Regions from separate parts of the Glutamicibacter sp. ZJUTW genome, predicted to be linked through region 1. Evidence: riboswitches for the same ligand, from Rfam matches in the RefSeq annotation. Region 1 holds a riboswitch; the other holds the start of a gene.
The links. Region 1 has a riboswitch for S-adenosylmethionine ahead of F0M17_RS16525 (flavin reductase family protein). Riboswitches for the same ligand answer to the same signal wherever they lie in the genome.
Positions count from the first base shown of each region.

Region 1 (7,795 bases):
CTGGCTGGACCGGCGGAAGAAGGCCCAGGAATCCTTGGGAATCACTGAGCAGCCCTATGTCCTGGTCATCGGCGGCGGCCAGGGCGGCATCGGCCTGGGTGCGCGGCTGAAGCGCATGGGCGTGCCCGCGCTGATCATCGACAAGCATCCCAAGCCCGGCGACCAGTGGCGTTCGCGCTACCACTCCCTGGCCCTGCACGACCCGGTCTGGTACGACCACATGCCGTATATCGAGTTCCCCGACCACTGGCCGGTGTTCACCCCGAAGGACAAGATGGGGGACTGGCTGGAGTGCTACACAAAGCTCATGGAGCTGGACTACTGGTCCCTGACTGAGGCGGTGGGCGCACGCAAGGACTCCGAAGGCGAGGGCTGGATCGTCGACGTCATCCGCGACGGCCAGCCGCTGACCCTGCGCCCCGCCCATCTGGTCCTGGCCACCGGCATGTCAGGCATCCCGAACCTGCCGCAGTACCCGGGGCAGGACATCTTCGCCGGCGAGCAGAACCACTCTTCGACCCATCCTGGCGGAGAGGCCTACCGGGGCAAGAACGTGGTGGTGATCGGGTCGAACAATTCAGCCCACGACATCTGCGCCGACCTGGTGAACAACAGAGCGAAGCCGGTCATGGTGCAGCGCTCCAGCACCCATATCGTGCGTTCCGAATCGCTGATGAAGACCGTGCTCGGCCCGCTGTACTCGGAGGAGGCGCTGGCCAACGGGATCGACCACAATACCGCGGACTTGATCTTCGCCTCGATCCCGTACAAGGTTCTGCCCGAGTTCCACAAGCCGGCCTTCGCCCAGATCCGCGAGGATGACGCTCAGTTCTACCAGTCGCTGACCGATGCCGGGTTCGATCTGGACTTCGGGGACGACGACTCGGGCCTGTTCCTGAAGTACCTGCGCCGCGGTTCGGGCTACTACATCAACATCGGCGCCTCGGAGCTGGTGGCCGATGGTTCCATCGCCCTGGCCAAGGGAGAAGTCTCGCACCTGACCGAGCATTCCGTGGTACTGGCCGACGGCACCGAGCTGCCCGCCGATGCGGTGGTCTACGCGACCGGTTACGGCTCCATGAATGGCTGGGCCGCGCAGCTGATATCCCAGGAGGTCGCCGACGAGGTGGGCAAGTGCTGGGGACTGGGGTCGGGCACCACCAAGGATCCCGGACCGTGGGAGGGGGAGCTGCGCAACATGTGGAAGCCGACCAGGGTCAAGAACCTGTGGTTCCACGGCGGCAACCTGCACCAGTCGCGCCACTACTCCAAGTACCTCGGGCTGCAGCTCAAGGCCCGCTACGAGGGGCTGGGCACCCCGGTGTACGCACTCGCCGAAAGCTTCCACCGGCTCTGAAGCGCGGAAGTACCTGGGGTTTCCCGGCCCTCCTGGACCGTGATTGGTCCGGGCGGGCCGAGGCTCGTTGCCAACCGGCAGAACAGGTACTGGGGGCCGAACCGGGCAGGGATTCCGTTGCAAGCCGGTTCCTCAGCATTAAGGCGAACAGGACATGATGTGTGGCGAACAAATGAACGATTGCGACCAGAAATGACCGCAGTTCACCGAATGAATACCGGAGTATTTCGATTTAAGAAGTGAATTGTTTGACGCTGCTTCGTAATCACCCATATTGTTTTAAGCAGAATCAAGAGCATCAGCTATAAGCCCTGGCTTGCTGATCGGCAACCCTCTCAACGGTAGTGGGGTGCTCCAGGTGAGGATTCGGTTCCACGCAAAAACGTGCTGGAACAAGTACCGCACACGGCGCGGAACTCCAACTCTGGCGGCTTCGAGAAGCAAGAAGCTCCGGCGTGCGGACTACTGCGCGGTGGGCAAGACCCGAAGGAATCGAGCCATGTCATTGAATCTTGAACTTGACCCGTTGACCCTGCGCAAGGTTTTCGCTCAGCATCCGTCAGGCGTAGCCGCCCTCTGTGCAGAACTGGATGGCGAGAAGACCGGCATTGTGGCTTCGTCATTTACCGTGGGTGTTTCCCTCGAGCCAGCACTGGTGATGTTCGCCGTGCAGAAATCATCGAATACGTGGCCAAAACTGCGCAACGCTGGCCGCATCGGCGTTTCGGTGCTCAGCGAACGCAATGAAGGAGTGTGTGCTCAGATCGCGTCGAAGAACGGCGACCGATTCCGCGGGATCGACACCTATTCCTCGGAGCAGGGCGCACTGTTCATTAACGAGTCCACGCTGTGGCTGGAAACCTCGATTTACAACGAGGTCGAAGCGGGGGATCACTGGGTGATCTTGATGGAAGTCCACGGGCACCGCATCTCGAAGCACTCACCGCAGATCTTCCACGATTCGCGCTTCCATTCACTGCCGGTTCCCGAGCTCGTCTAAGCCCTTCTGAACTTCCAAAGCTTCGGCCAGATCAACGTATTGATCTGGCCGAAGCTTTTTTGATTTCGAGGCCTGCAGAATCACTTTATACTTGCGCCAATCTGAAAACTAGGCGCGATGCCTCTTGATCTCCGGGCGCACCGGCCGCAACCCTGGACTACATGCAGCCCATGCACTGCGGGCAAGTTCGACGTGTAATTGCACTTCCACTGCAGCTGATTGCGGAGGTAAATCGGCGGCAGTGCGCCAAGAGCCCAGTTACGGCTTCAAATTCACGCAACGCCACGTCGGCGACATCAAGTTATCCACGGCCCTGAGCGGTGAAATTCTTGTCGGTTGTGAACTACTTCGGGCTCGGAGCCTTGATAGCGAACATTAATCCGTGGTGACTAAGGGTTTTGCAAAATTAACAGTATCCACAGTGTTATCCACAAAACTGTGGATGAAGTGTGGGGAAATGTGAACAAAGGAGCAAAAACCCCGGAAACTGGGCGGTTGTGGGTGTTGATAACCTCGATGTGGTTGGCGTGACCTTCAATGAATTAACTTTCTTTCCACAAGTGTGAAAATGCAAACAGCCTAGTCAATCGGTGTTACCGGTGTGTAGAGTGGGGTAATCCACAGGGTTCTCCCCAGACTGTGAACAGGGGAGTCCACAGGTAGCGGTGTGTTATCCACATATTCTGTGGATAATGAGGTTTACGCCTGTTAATAACAGCCCTAGTGTTGGCTTCGGGAGAGAAATATCCACAGGCGCTTTACAGCTAAATGTCCGTATCGACTGACATGATGAAGCGTTGCCATGAGGGCAAGGAGAATTTTCCCAGCGGGTCAATAGGGGATGGAAGTGTCTGCAATGAGTGCTGAGCCGGTTTACGAAGGACGGGAATCCGACGCAGGGCGTAAGCCGCCACAGGATATCGAGGCCGAAATGTCGGTGCTCGGCGGCATGATGCTTTCCAAGGATGCGATTGCCGACGTCGTTGAATCCATCCGCGGCACCGACTTCTACCGTCCCTCCCACGAATCCATCTACGAGGCAATCGTTGACCTCTACGGCCGCGGCGAGCCAGCCGATGCGGTCACCGTAGCCGACTTGCTGACCAAGCGCGGCGAAATCTCGCGCGTGGGTGGCGCTGCCTACCTGCACAACCTCATCCAGCAGGTTCCCACTGCGGCGAATGCCGGGTACTACGCAGAAATCGTGCGCGAACGCGCAGTGCTGCGCCGGCTGGTTGACGCCGGTACGCGCATCGTCCAGATGGGCTACTCGCCGGATGGCGAGGTCGACGCAATCGTCAACGAAGCCCAGGCCGAGGTGTACAAGGTTGCCGAGAACCGCAGCAGCGAGGACTATGTGCGCCTCTCGGACATCATCGAAGACACGGTCGACGAGATCGAGAACGCGGCCAACGCGGGCGACGGCATCACCGGTGTGCCCACCGGCTTCTACGAATTCGACGAGCTGACCCAGGGCCTGAAGGGCGGCCAGATGATCATCATCGCTGCCCGTCCCGCCGTCGGCAAGTCGACCTTCGCGCTGGACTTCGCCCGTTCGGCTGCCATCAAGCACAACATGGCCACCGTGTTCTTCTCCCTGGAAATGGGCCGCAACGAAATTGCGATGCGCCTGCTCTCGGCCGAAGCGTCTATCCAGCTGCAGGACCTGCGCAAGGGCTCGGTGGAAGATGCGCAGTGGACCAAGATCGCCACGACCATGGGCCGGCTCAACGAAGCCCCGCTGTTCATCGACGATTCGCCGAACATGTCCATGATGGAAATCCGCGCCAAGTGCCGCCGGCTCAAGCAGCGCAACGAGCTGCGCATGATCATCCTCGACTACCTGCAGCTGATGAGTTCGGGCAAGCGCGTGGAATCGCGCCAGCAGGAAGTCTCGGAGTTCTCGCGTAACCTCAAGCTGCTCGCCAAGGAACTCGACGTGCCGCTGATCGCGCTATCGCAGCTGAACCGTGGTTCGGAGCAGCGCACCGACAAGCGGCCCATGGTCTCGGACCTGCGTGAATCGGGTTCGATCGAGCAGGACGCCGACATGGTCATCCTGCTGCACCGCGACGACGTGTACGACAAGGAAAACCGTCCGGGCGAGGCCGACGTGATCATCGCGAAGCACCGTGCAGGTCCGACCAAGACCATCACCGTGGCCTTCCAGGGCCACTATTCGCGTTTCAATAACATGTCCAACGAGGGTTAGTCCCAGTCAGAACTCATATGGCACCTACTAACCCGGCTCATTGCTGGCTATAGTGGGTGCCATGTTCGCTTCGTTGCAGGCTTTGCTTTGGGGCACCGTGGCCGGGTCCGCCCTGCTGCTGGGGTCCGGTGCTGCCTGGTGGCTGAAGATCCCCAAGGTCTGGGTCAGCGCCATCATGGCCTTCGGCGCCGGGGTCCTGATCAGCGCCCTGGCCTTCGAGCTGGTGCTCGAAGCCTATGGCACCGGTGGCCTTGGTGCGACGCTGGGCGGTGTCATTGTGGGCGCTGCCTTGTATTTCGTTGCGAACCGGCTGCTGGACTGGCGGACCGGAAAGAGGCAGGCGCAGCGCGCAGGCGAGCAGGATTCGTCCGGATCCGCGCTCGCGGTCGGCGCGCTCATCGACGGCATTCCAGAATCCGTGGCCCTGGGACTGACCGTTGTTGCCAGCGCAAGCATTAATCCGGCAATGCTGATCGCCATTTTCATCTCCAATGTCCCCGAGGGCCTGGCGAGCACCGCCCAGATGAAAGCGTCCGGGAAGAAGGGATCCTCAATCGCGTTGCTCTGGGGCGCCATCGCCATTTCCTGCGGCATCGCGGCCTTCCTCGGAGCCCTGCTGCTGGAATCCATGCCCGGCGAGGTGCTGGCTTTCGCCACCGCCGTCGCTGCCGGAGGCATCTTGACGATGATCGCCGACACCATGGTTCCCGAAGCCTACAAGGTGGAGCACGACTACACCGGATTGCTGGTGACCTTGGGCTTCCTCGCGGCGTTCAGCCTGCACGTGATCGGCGGCTAGGCGAAACCTGAGATCATGGTTGCATGCCCCTGAACCGCAGCAGCCAATCAACCGAGCGTGCCGAGTCCACCATCTATGCTCCGCAGTATCTTGCCACCACCCTTGGCATGTTCGTGCTCGTCTTCTTGGTCGCCTTCGAATCCATGGCCGTGACGACGGTGATGCCGCTGGTCAGCGAGCTGCTGGACGGTGAACGCTACTTCGCGCTGGCCTTTGCCGCACCGATCGCCAGCGGCATGCTGGGGATGGTGGCCGCCGGAGAAGTCACCGACCGGTGGGGGCCGAAGCACCCGCTGTTCATCGCCGTTGCCGTATTCTGCGTTGGGCTGCTGATCTGCGGTTCGGCCGAGAACATGCAGACGCTGATTGCCGGGCGCGTCTTGCAGGGAATCGGCGGTGGCGCGATCACCGTCGCCATCTACGTGCTCATTGCCCGGGCGTACCCTGGGCACCTGCACTCGAAGATCTTCGCCCTGTTCGCTACCGCCTGGGTGATCCCGGCGATGATCGGCCCCTGGATGGCAGGCCTGATCGCGGTGCACCTCGGCTGGCGTTGGGTGTTCTCCGGCGTGGCGGTGCTGGTGGTTCTCGCGTTTTGCGGGGTCGTGCCGGCGCTGAAATCGCTGAGCTCGACGCGCAATCCTGACCTGGGGCCGATTTCCGCCAAGCGGCTGGTGCTGGCTGGGCTGACCGGGATGGCAGTTATCTGCATGAATCTGCTCGGCAATGCGCAGGGCCGCTGGTCCCTGCTCGGTCTGGTCCTGGCGCTGGCGGTAGCCCTGGCCGCGGTTCGCCCGCTGCTGCCCAAGGGCACATTCAGCTTGGCCCGGGGACTGCCGTCCACCATCATGACCCGCATCTTCGTGGCCGGTGCCTTCTTCGGCGTGGAAGTCTACCTGCCCTACCTGCTGCGCGAGGATTACCACTTGGGCCCCGACCGGGCCGGCCTGATCCTGACGGCTTCGGCACTGTGCTGGTCGGTGGGCTCATGGCTGCAGGGAAAGCTGGGGGAGAAGGTGGAATCCTCCACCTGCATCACCGTGGGTGCCATTGCTGGCTGCATAGCGATTTCAACGGCATTGGCTACCGCGGTCTTCCATCCGCCGGTGCTCGTGCTGGTCTGCGGATGGGCTGTGGGCGGCTTCGGCATGGGCATGATCTTCCCGAGGCAAAACGTGAACATGCTGGCCCTGTCCGCCAAGGACGAGCAGGGATTCAACTCATCGGCAATGACCGTGGCCGACTCCCTGGGCAATGCCGGGGTCACCGCCATCGGTGGGGTCATCTTCGCAATGGCCGCCACCGGCATGGGGTTCATCTCGGTATTCAGCTTCAGCCTCTTGCTGGTGCTCGTCCTGATCGCGATCTCGCCGCGCACCAAAGCTGTTGCGCGGCCGGCAGCCTGACTACGCTGGGGTCATGGGCACCGAGCTTCCGAAAACCAGCAACCCCGCGGCCAGGGCCTTCGAGCAGGCCGGCATCACCAGCCTCGAGCAGGCGGGGCAGGCCGGCGCCGCGGCGCTGCTCGCACTGCACGGCGTGGGTCCGAAAGCCATCCGCCTCCTGAGCGAAGAGCTGGCCGCGCGAGGCCTGGAGATGAATCCTTGAACTGCCCGGCTCAGCCGCGCGGCAGGATCTCCAGATGGTGCTTTTCCGGTTCCACCAGATGCTTCGCGTACTCGGTGTGCTTGGCAACGTAGGCCTTCACGTACGGGCAGACCGGAACGATTCTGGCGCCGCTGGCGATGGTGTTCTCCAGCGCGAATTTCACCATGATGCCGGCCAGCCCTTGCCCGCCATATTCCTCATCCACGGTGGTGTGGAAGAAAATCCGCTCGACTCCTTCTGAACCGTCGAAATCGCGGTAGTGCGCCGCGCCGATCATCTTCCCGTCATCATCGAGGGCGAAACGCTGGCGCTCGGGCAGGAAAACTGGCTTGATATCGCTCATGGAAAGCTCCTTGGTGGCTAGGCGGGGTTCACCCGCGGGCGAAGGCGAACCGTGGGAAGGGCAGGGGCTGGCAGGGCTGCCGGGGTATCAGGCGGGAAAGGCCCGAAGCGGTCCTCGGAGGCGTCCCTGGGCTCCGCCCCGATTTCGGCTTGCCACTGCGCGCGGAAGGCGAGGACTTCCTCATGGGTGCGGCCCACGAAGTTCCACCACATCAGGATGTCTTCCTTCAGCGGTTCACCGCCGATGAGCAGCGCCAGCACCGGCTGGTCGCCGGACCTCAGGTGCAGAGTCTTGCACCCGGCCTGCACGAATCCCAGATCGCGCGGGGCGAGCTCATGGCCGTTGACTTCGAGGCTGCCGGAGTCCAAGAGGATCCCGTGCTCATGGTGCTCGGGAACCACGACGTGGATTTCGGTATTCGGCTCGAGGCGCAATTCCGCGCCGCCGAGCTCGGTGTGGGTCTTCACCGGGGAGGC
Region 1 is NZ_CP043624.1:3,519,989-3,527,783, reverse strand. Features, by position in the region: gene F0M17_RS16530 (NAD(P)-binding domain-containing protein) at 1-1,357, shown strand, start outside; SAM riboswitch class IV at 1,645-1,762, shown strand; gene F0M17_RS16525 (flavin reductase family protein) at 1,857-2,357, shown strand; gene dnaB (replicative DNA helicase) at 3,214-4,569, shown strand; gene F0M17_RS16515 (ZIP family metal transporter) at 4,631-5,368, shown strand; gene F0M17_RS16510 (MFS transporter) at 5,392-6,774, shown strand; gene F0M17_RS16505 (hypothetical protein) at 6,755-6,976, shown strand; gene F0M17_RS16500 (GNAT family N-acetyltransferase) at 6,987-7,319, opposite strand; gene F0M17_RS16495 (pirin family protein) at 7,337-7,795, opposite strand, start outside.

Region 2 (7,795 bases), 370 kb from region 1:
TGGTGTACTCATGCTGGGGATTGGAATAGATTTCATCGACGGTTCCCGACTCGACAATTTGCCCACGGCACATCACGCCAACGCGGTGGCTGATCCGTTCCACCACATGCAGATCATGGGAAATGAACAGGTAGGTCAGTTGTTCTTCGCGCTGCAACTGGTCGAGCAACTCAAGTATTTGTTCCTGGGTGAGTACATCAAGTGCGCTCAATGCTTCATCGAGGACGAGAATTTTGGCACCGCTTGCCAGAGCCCGGGCAATGGCGACGCGTTGGCGTTGTCCCCCGGAAAGCTCTCCTGGGCGTCTTCCGACCAGCTGTTCTGGCAGATTCACCTGATCCATCAACTGCGCGACTCGCTGGGCACGCCAAGCGGAATCACCCAGACGGTAGTTGACCATTGGTTCATCGATGATCGAGCCGATCGACTGTCGCGGGTCCAGGGCAGAGTCGGGGTTCTGATAGACCAGTTGCGCGTCCCTCCACAGGTCATAGCGCTGCTTGCCGCTGATGTTGGCAACTTCTCTGCCGTTGACCAGCACCGATCCTTCGGTGGCTGGATGCATTCCCATGATGATTTTTGCTGTTGTGGATTTTCCGGAACCGGATTCGCCTACCAGCGAGAACGTGGTGCCTCGCTGCACTTCGAAACTGACGTCGGAAAGAACCTGGTGCTCGTTGCGGCCTTTGCCGAAGACCTTGCCGAGTCCCTCCACTGTGATCGCGATGTCGTCTGAGGTTGAAGGTTGCTGCCGGTCCTGATGCGCATAGGCCTGGTCGAGCAGTGCCTTGGTGTACGGTTCAGTGCTCTGTGCAACCAGCGCCGGAACGCTGCGATCTTCGAGGAGCCTCCCCGAATTCATGACCAGTACCCGGTCTGCGATGTCAGTCGCAACAGCCAGATCGTGAGTTACGAAGAGTACAGTGGTTCCCTTCTTCCGAGCCAGCGAAACGAAAACTTCCAAAACTGTGCGCTGGACGGTGACGTCCAAGGCGCTGGTGGGTTCATCCGCAATGAGCAGTTGAGGATTCAACGCGAAGGCGATGGCAATCAATACACGTTGCTTCAGCCCGCCAGAAAGCTCGTGCGGAAATTGATCCAGCCGGCTTTCCGCCCGGTCGATGCCAACGCTCTGCATCAGTTCGATTGCCTTAGAGCGCCACTGGGCCTTTGGAACTGAGCGTGACGGATGCAAACGGAATACTTCGATGATCTGGGAGCCAATGGTCTTCACGGGATCCAGCGAGGCGCCCGGATCCTGCGGGACTAAGCCGATTCCGGCACCACGAATGGCACGCCAGTCGGACAAAGAAAGATTGGTGACTTCAGTACCGCCGAAACGCACGCTTCCCTGGACCTCAGTCCCCTGTGGCAATAGGCCAATCAGGGTCTTGGTCAGCGTTGATTTGCCCGAGCCGGATTCACCGACAATGGCAACGATTTGTCCCGCTGGAATTTCCAAGTTGATGCTGTCAGCAGCTACGGTGCCTTGGGCATACTGGACTGTTAAGTCCTCTATGCGGATCACCGCAGAAGAAGCGTTGCTGGTTGCGTTCATGGTCTTGTCCGTTCATCGAAGTGTAGAGCTAGAAGCGGAATGCCTTGTTGATGGCACGTCCCAGTACGGCTGTCAGCATGACCGCCGACACGATGACCAATCCCGGCAATGTCGTCAGCCACCAAGCCACCGAAAGGTACTGGCGGCCTTCGGAAATCAGCAGTCCCCATTCAGGGGTTGGCGGTGGCGACCCGAAGCCGAGGAACCCTAAACCGGAGATCGCAAGAATTGCAGCACCCAGATCCACAGCTAGCAAGGACAGCACCGGACCGACGATATGCGGGATGATGTGCCGACGCAGCACCGTGAAGTACTTCCCGCCACTCATTAACGCTGCCTGCACGAAATCTCGAGAGCGGACCCTCAGCACCTCTGTGCGCACGAGGCGTGCGAATGCCGCGATCGAGGCGATGCCTACACCCAGGCCCAAGGACAGCGGTCCAGGTTCAGTCGCGGTGACCAGAATCAGCGCAATGAGGAAGGCCGGAACTGCCAGGACAATATCGACAAATCGCATTGCCACGGTATCTGCGAAACGTCCAGCAGTGCCCGCCAGCAGACCGAGGATCGAGCCGACAACGCTTCCAACCAAGCACGCCAGGCCCGCGGTCAGCAGGGTCTGGCGCGTTCCGTAGACAACTCGGCTGTAGATGTCACGCCCCAGATGGTCGGTTCCGAACAGGTGTTCCGCGGATGGCGCTAGCAGCTTGTCAGCCGGCACACCAGTAATCGGGTCGTGGCCCGTAAAGAGCGATGGAAGAAAAGCCCACGCCACAAATACGGCCAGCGGAATGAGAACCCACCAAGCGGCAAACCAGCGTGCTGCTGGATTTCCTATTTTGGTTGCAGTCTTGGTTGAAGCTAGCGGCTGGTCAGCAGTGTCCACCGATCCAACGTGTTCGGTTATGAGACTCATTAGTCCTACTTTCCTTACGCAACAAGCGAGCGGGTTGCGCCGCTTGTTGACGTGACGATGCGTGGATCGAGCTGCGGGTGGATGAGATCAACGAGCAAGTTGACTGCGGTGAAAACGACTGCGGTCAGCAGCACCAATCCCTGGACCAGTGGAATGTCCTGCGCCGTCACTGACTGCAAGATCAGCTGGCCTAATCCCGCGCGGGAAAACACGGTCTCGGTGATGACGGAACCAGCGAGCAAGGCACCAATGGTGATACCGGCAATGGATAGCGCGGCCGGGGCCGCGTTCTTCAAGGTGTGCCGGTAGAAGATCCATGCTTCGCTTGCGCCTTTGGCGCGCAAAACTTCAATAAACGGTTGCCTATTCACTTCCTGCACGCTCTTGATCAGGACCTGGGCAATCGGAGCGCTCAGGTGCACGGCCAGCACGAAGATTGGCACCGCCAACGACATGAACGATCCATCCGGGAACAGCGACATCACGCCGAGCTGCACGGCCAACAGCTGCAAGAGCAGCAGACCCAACCAGAAAACAGGTATCGAAACCATCAAAGGTGGCAGGTTCAGCAGCGCCTTGCGCAACTTCCCGCCTCTGGCCAGGCTCGCAGCCGACGCGATAATCAGGGCGAATACCACTGAAAGAACGAATGCACTGCCAGCCAGAATCAAGGTTGATCCAGCGACTTCCCCGATGCGCGTTGCCACTTCCGAACCATTGGATAACGAATATCCAAGATCCCCGCGAAGCAACCCGAGCAACTGCGAGAAGTACTGCACGAAGAGCGGCTGGTCGTATCCGTAGTATGCCTTCATCTGGGCAATGGTGGCCGGATCCGCCGCCGAGTCAGTGCTCAGGAAGATCGTGACCGGGTCATTCGGCAAGGATTGCACGGCAATGAAAACCGCTGTGTAGGCAAGCCAGATGACCAGAAGCGCCTGTCCCAGTCGTTTTACGATGTAAGTGCCCATGGATTTGGTTCCTAGCCTTCGCTCTTCCAAGCACCTTGGAAGATGGGCGCGGTACCGGAAGTGAACTCGACGTTCGCCGAGCTATTGGCGCCATAGACCTGGACTTCGTCCCAAAGAACCAGCGTCAGGGCCTTGTCCAGCACCAGGGCACGCTGTTCTTCTTCGACCAGCTTCAGGTGTTCCTCATCGGTGGTCGCCGACTGCTCTTTGGTGAAAAGCTTGTTCAGTTCAGGATCAGCGCGAAGGGTCTGGTTGTTGTTCGCAGGTGCATAGACCGGGCCCAGTCCGCCGTACGCAAACTGGCGAGTTCCGAAGAACTCCACCTTGTCGTCGACAAGTGCGTTGGTCAGGAAAGTATTGTCCGCCGCGCGGTTGATCAGCTGGACGCCGATCTCGCGCCATTGCTGCTCAATCAGTTCGAACGCTGGCTTGATGACTACGGAGTTATTGGAGGTGGAAACCGTGACTTCCAACTTTTTCCCGTCCTTCTCCCGAATGCCATCTGTGCCCGGATTCCATCCGGCCTCGTCCAATAACTGCTTGGCCTTTTCCGGGTTATAAGCCAATTCTGCTGACAGGTCTACAAACCCTGGTGCCTTGTGGTTGAGGATCGATCCCGAAATGACATAGCTATCCGAGAGAACGGTGTCTTTGATGGCCTGGCGGTCGATTGCAACCTGCAGTGCCTGGCGGACTTTGACGTCTTCCAGCTTTCCCGAGCCAATGCGCACGGCCGCGTGGTTGGTGGTCAGGTCCACCCCTTCGGCGGCATAAACCTTGCCGCCGCTGGAGGCCAGCACCTGTTCGTCTACCGGCTGCAATCCTCGGACGAGATCCACCTGCCCGGACTGGGCGGCGCCGGCACGGCTAGCGACCTCTGGAAGGTACTTGATAACCAGGGTATCCAGGTAGGCATCGCCCTGGTTCGGGGCAGTTTCTGGCGCCCAGGCGTAGTCATCCCGGCTGCTGAAAACGACTTCTTCATCAGGCTTTTCCGATTCGAAGACGAATGGGCCGGAACCAACTATCTTGGAGATCGAAGACTGCGCGGCATTGTCCAGTTCAAGGGTCTTCGGGGACACCAAACCAGCAGTTACGGAGGAAGTCGACCTGAGGAAATTGGCATCTGGTCGCTTGAGCGTTACCTTGACCTTGTTGCCCCCTACGACTTCTGCCGACTTATAGGCGGCAAAATCAACGTTTGGCGCAATCTGGGCAGACTTGATTCCCTTTCCAAGGGCGTCCAGGTTCAGCTTCACAGCCTCAGCATCCAGCTTGGAGCCGTCTGAGAAAGTGACACCGTCGCGAATGGTGAAAGTGAACTCCGTCTGGTCCTCATTGGCTTCGAACTCGCTGGCGATCCAGCCAACCAGTTTGCCGGCTTCCACGTCATAGTAGGTCAGGCGATCAAGCACTGAGTTCAGAACATTCGCCTTCTCATAGAAGCGTGCTGCCTGAGTCTGCCAATTGTTGATAGGGGTGACTTCAGCGAAGGTGAAGGTGCCACCTTCAACCGGCGTCCCTGGATCGGCTACCGCCTGCGCTGCGCCCGTCTTATTGGCGTTGCCGCCGCACGCGGTGAGCGATAAGCCCAGAACGGCAAGAATCGCAGTGGTCTTCAGTCCAAAATGTGCTGTACGCATGATTTCAAATGTCCTCTCGGTTGGTGACCCGAGGATTACGCCTAGATTCCCTGTACGTTCTGCCATGATTCGTGGGACTACTCTTGGCGAGTTTCTCCCGGCAGACTGTCGTGAAAATTAGCAATCTCCATCGGTCCCGGCCTTAGCACCGCTCCCGTTTACGGGTGGTTGCTGCGACTTCAACGAGCCAGGTCTCTCGGTCGCTCTGGATGGGGTGTGCGGCTGTACCGGCCGAACAATTCAAGTCTGCAACCCGTGAATTCAGCAGACAAGCGTTACGTAAGACAGGGGTCATGAAGTCACACAACGCATTCTGAAATGCCCGATGTTCGTAATATTGGGCGTAATGCTCTGTCACAAGTCCAAGGATTAAGCACCTTGACAGGAAATCCTTGACGCTGCTGGCCTCGGCGGAGACAATGCGTCATCAGGAGCGCGAAGCGGCCCGGCTCCTGTCGGTGCCGGGCCGCTTCGCGCACGCCGAAACGTGCGGCGCAATGGGGGTTGCCGTCAGGAACCGGAGACCGGGGTGAGCACTCCCTGGACCAGCGGATCCTCGGTCGTGGCCAGGTACTCCTGCAGCCGCGGATCGGAAAATGCTTCCACCAGCTTCTGCGCATCGGCGCTCTTGGCATACTCCGCGCCCATGATCAGGCGGGAGGCAAAGGTCTTGGGCGGCTCGGGGAACAAGATCCCCTGGTCGCGGTCGACCTTGCCCGCATCGAACTGGGAGACGTAGCCGATCGCCACGCCGACGTCGTCGAGCATGCGCGGCATCGCCAGCAGGTCGGCTTCCTTCAGCTCGAAGCCCCGGGGGTTATCAACCACATCGGAGATCTTCGCGGTGCGCGGTTCGATGTCCGGGTCCAGGCCGAGCAGACCCTCGCGTTGCAGCAGCCACAGCGCCTGGCCCTGGTTGGCCACGTCGTTGGGCAGCAGCAGCGAGGCGCCGCGCGGGATGTCCTCGACCGAGTCGTAATGGTTCGAGTAGAGCCCGAAACCCCACTGGAAGAGCTCCACCGTGGGTTCCAGCTCGACTCCGGCAGCCTCGGCGGACTGCTCCATGTACCACTGGTGCTCGAAAATGGTGGCATCGAATTGGCCGCTGGCCACCGCCTGGTTGGCCTGGATCGGATCCTGCAGCCCGACCTTCTCGATTTCGATGCCGTAGTCAGGCGCGATCTGGCGCGCCACGAAATCCAGGATCTTCTCCTCCCCGGCCATGGCCGGTTCGAAGTGGACCGTGAACTTCGTCTGGCTTCCGGCGGCCGAGGCGGCGGCAGGGGCGGAGCGCTGCTGGCCCAGCAGCACGCCGAGGATGAGGGCGGCCACGGCCGCGAGGGCGGCGATGGTCCAGGGAAGGGCATTGCGGTTCTTGCGCAGCGTGAAGCCGTGGTCGTGCCCGGTGTGCGATGTAGTCATGGTCTCGCTCGTTCGTTCGTCGATGGTGTTCAGGGACGCGCCAGGGCGCGGGCGATGCGGTCGCCGAGGAATTGGACAATTTGCACGGTCAGGATCAGCACCACGATGGTCGCCAGCATGACATTCATGTCGAAGCGCTGGTAGCCGTAGGTCACGGCGAGATAGCCGATGCCCCCGGCCCCGATGGTCCCGGCGATGGCCGAGTACTCGATCATCGAGATGGTGTTCAGCGTGATGGCCGAGGCCAGGGCCGGCAGCGCCTCGCGGATCTGGGTGGTGCCGATGATCTGCGCGGCCGAACCGCCGGTCACCAGCCCTACGGCCAGGTTGTGCCTCGGCAGGTCGTTCAGCGCGTTCTGCACCAGCCGGGCGAAGAACGGGATGCCGGCAATGGTCATGGGCACGGCAGCCGCGGCAATGCCGATGGTGGTGCCGGTGACCCATTTGGTGAAGGGGATGATCGCTGCCATCAGCACCAGGAACGGCAGGGAGCGTCCCATGTTGGCGATCCAGCTGAGCACCGCATGCAGGCGCGCCCGCGGGAAGAGCCCCTGTCGATCGGTGTTGTACAGCGCGATGCCCATCAGTCCTCCGAGGCTGATGACCAGGGCCATGACGATTCCGACCATGGCCCAGGTCTGGCCGTAGGCCGGCAGCATCAACTCGGGCAATTGCTGCCACGGAGTGTCGGTGCCCACCGCTGCGCTTTCAAAGGGGATTCTCATGCGTTGGCCTCCACCAGTTCGCGATTGTTGCGGGCCAGGCTGCCCGGGTCGGCCTGCAGGCCCCACCCGTCCAGCAACCGGACCAGGTCCTGAGGGCTCGTGCCCCGCACGCCCAAGCGCACGCGGCCCAAGGTCCCCTCGTGGTGCGCCTCGACGGCACCGCCAAGCAGGGCCACCGCGATCCCGTGCTCGATGCCCAGCCGGGAGATCCAGCCGGGATCGACCCGGTCTTTGCGGTAGGCCACCGTCACGGCATAGTCGAAGCCTGCCGGCAGGTCCTCGGCCCGCAGCGGCAGCAGCTTCTCCCCGGTCGCCGAGCCTGGGGAGGCCACCAGCTCATGCAGGGCTCCGTGCTCGGCAATGCGCCTGCCGGCCAGCTGGGCGACCTCGTCGGCCACATGCCGCACCACATCCATCTCATGGGTGATCAGGATGATGGACAAGCCCAGATCGCTGCGCAGCGAATCCAGCAGCCCCAGCACCTGGTGCGTGGATTCGGGATCCAGGCCCGAGGTGGCTTCGTCGGAGAGCAGCAGCCGTGGCCGCAGGGCCAGGGCCCG
Region 2 is NZ_CP043624.1:270,310-278,104, reverse strand. Features, by position in the region: gene F0M17_RS01335 (ABC transporter ATP-binding protein) at 1-1,558, opposite strand, end outside; gene F0M17_RS01330 (ABC transporter permease) at 1,587-2,474, opposite strand; gene F0M17_RS01325 (ABC transporter permease) at 2,489-3,445, opposite strand; gene F0M17_RS01320 (ABC transporter substrate-binding protein) at 3,457-5,088, opposite strand; SAM riboswitch class I at 5,213-5,304, opposite strand; gene F0M17_RS01315 (MetQ/NlpA family ABC transporter substrate-binding protein) at 5,599-6,510, opposite strand; gene F0M17_RS01310 (methionine ABC transporter permease) at 6,540-7,235, opposite strand; gene F0M17_RS01305 (methionine ABC transporter ATP-binding protein) at 7,232-7,795, opposite strand, start outside.
Region 2: another riboswitch for S-adenosylmethionine. It lies ahead of F0M17_RS01320 (ABC transporter substrate-binding protein); the one in region 1 lies ahead of F0M17_RS16525 (flavin reductase family protein).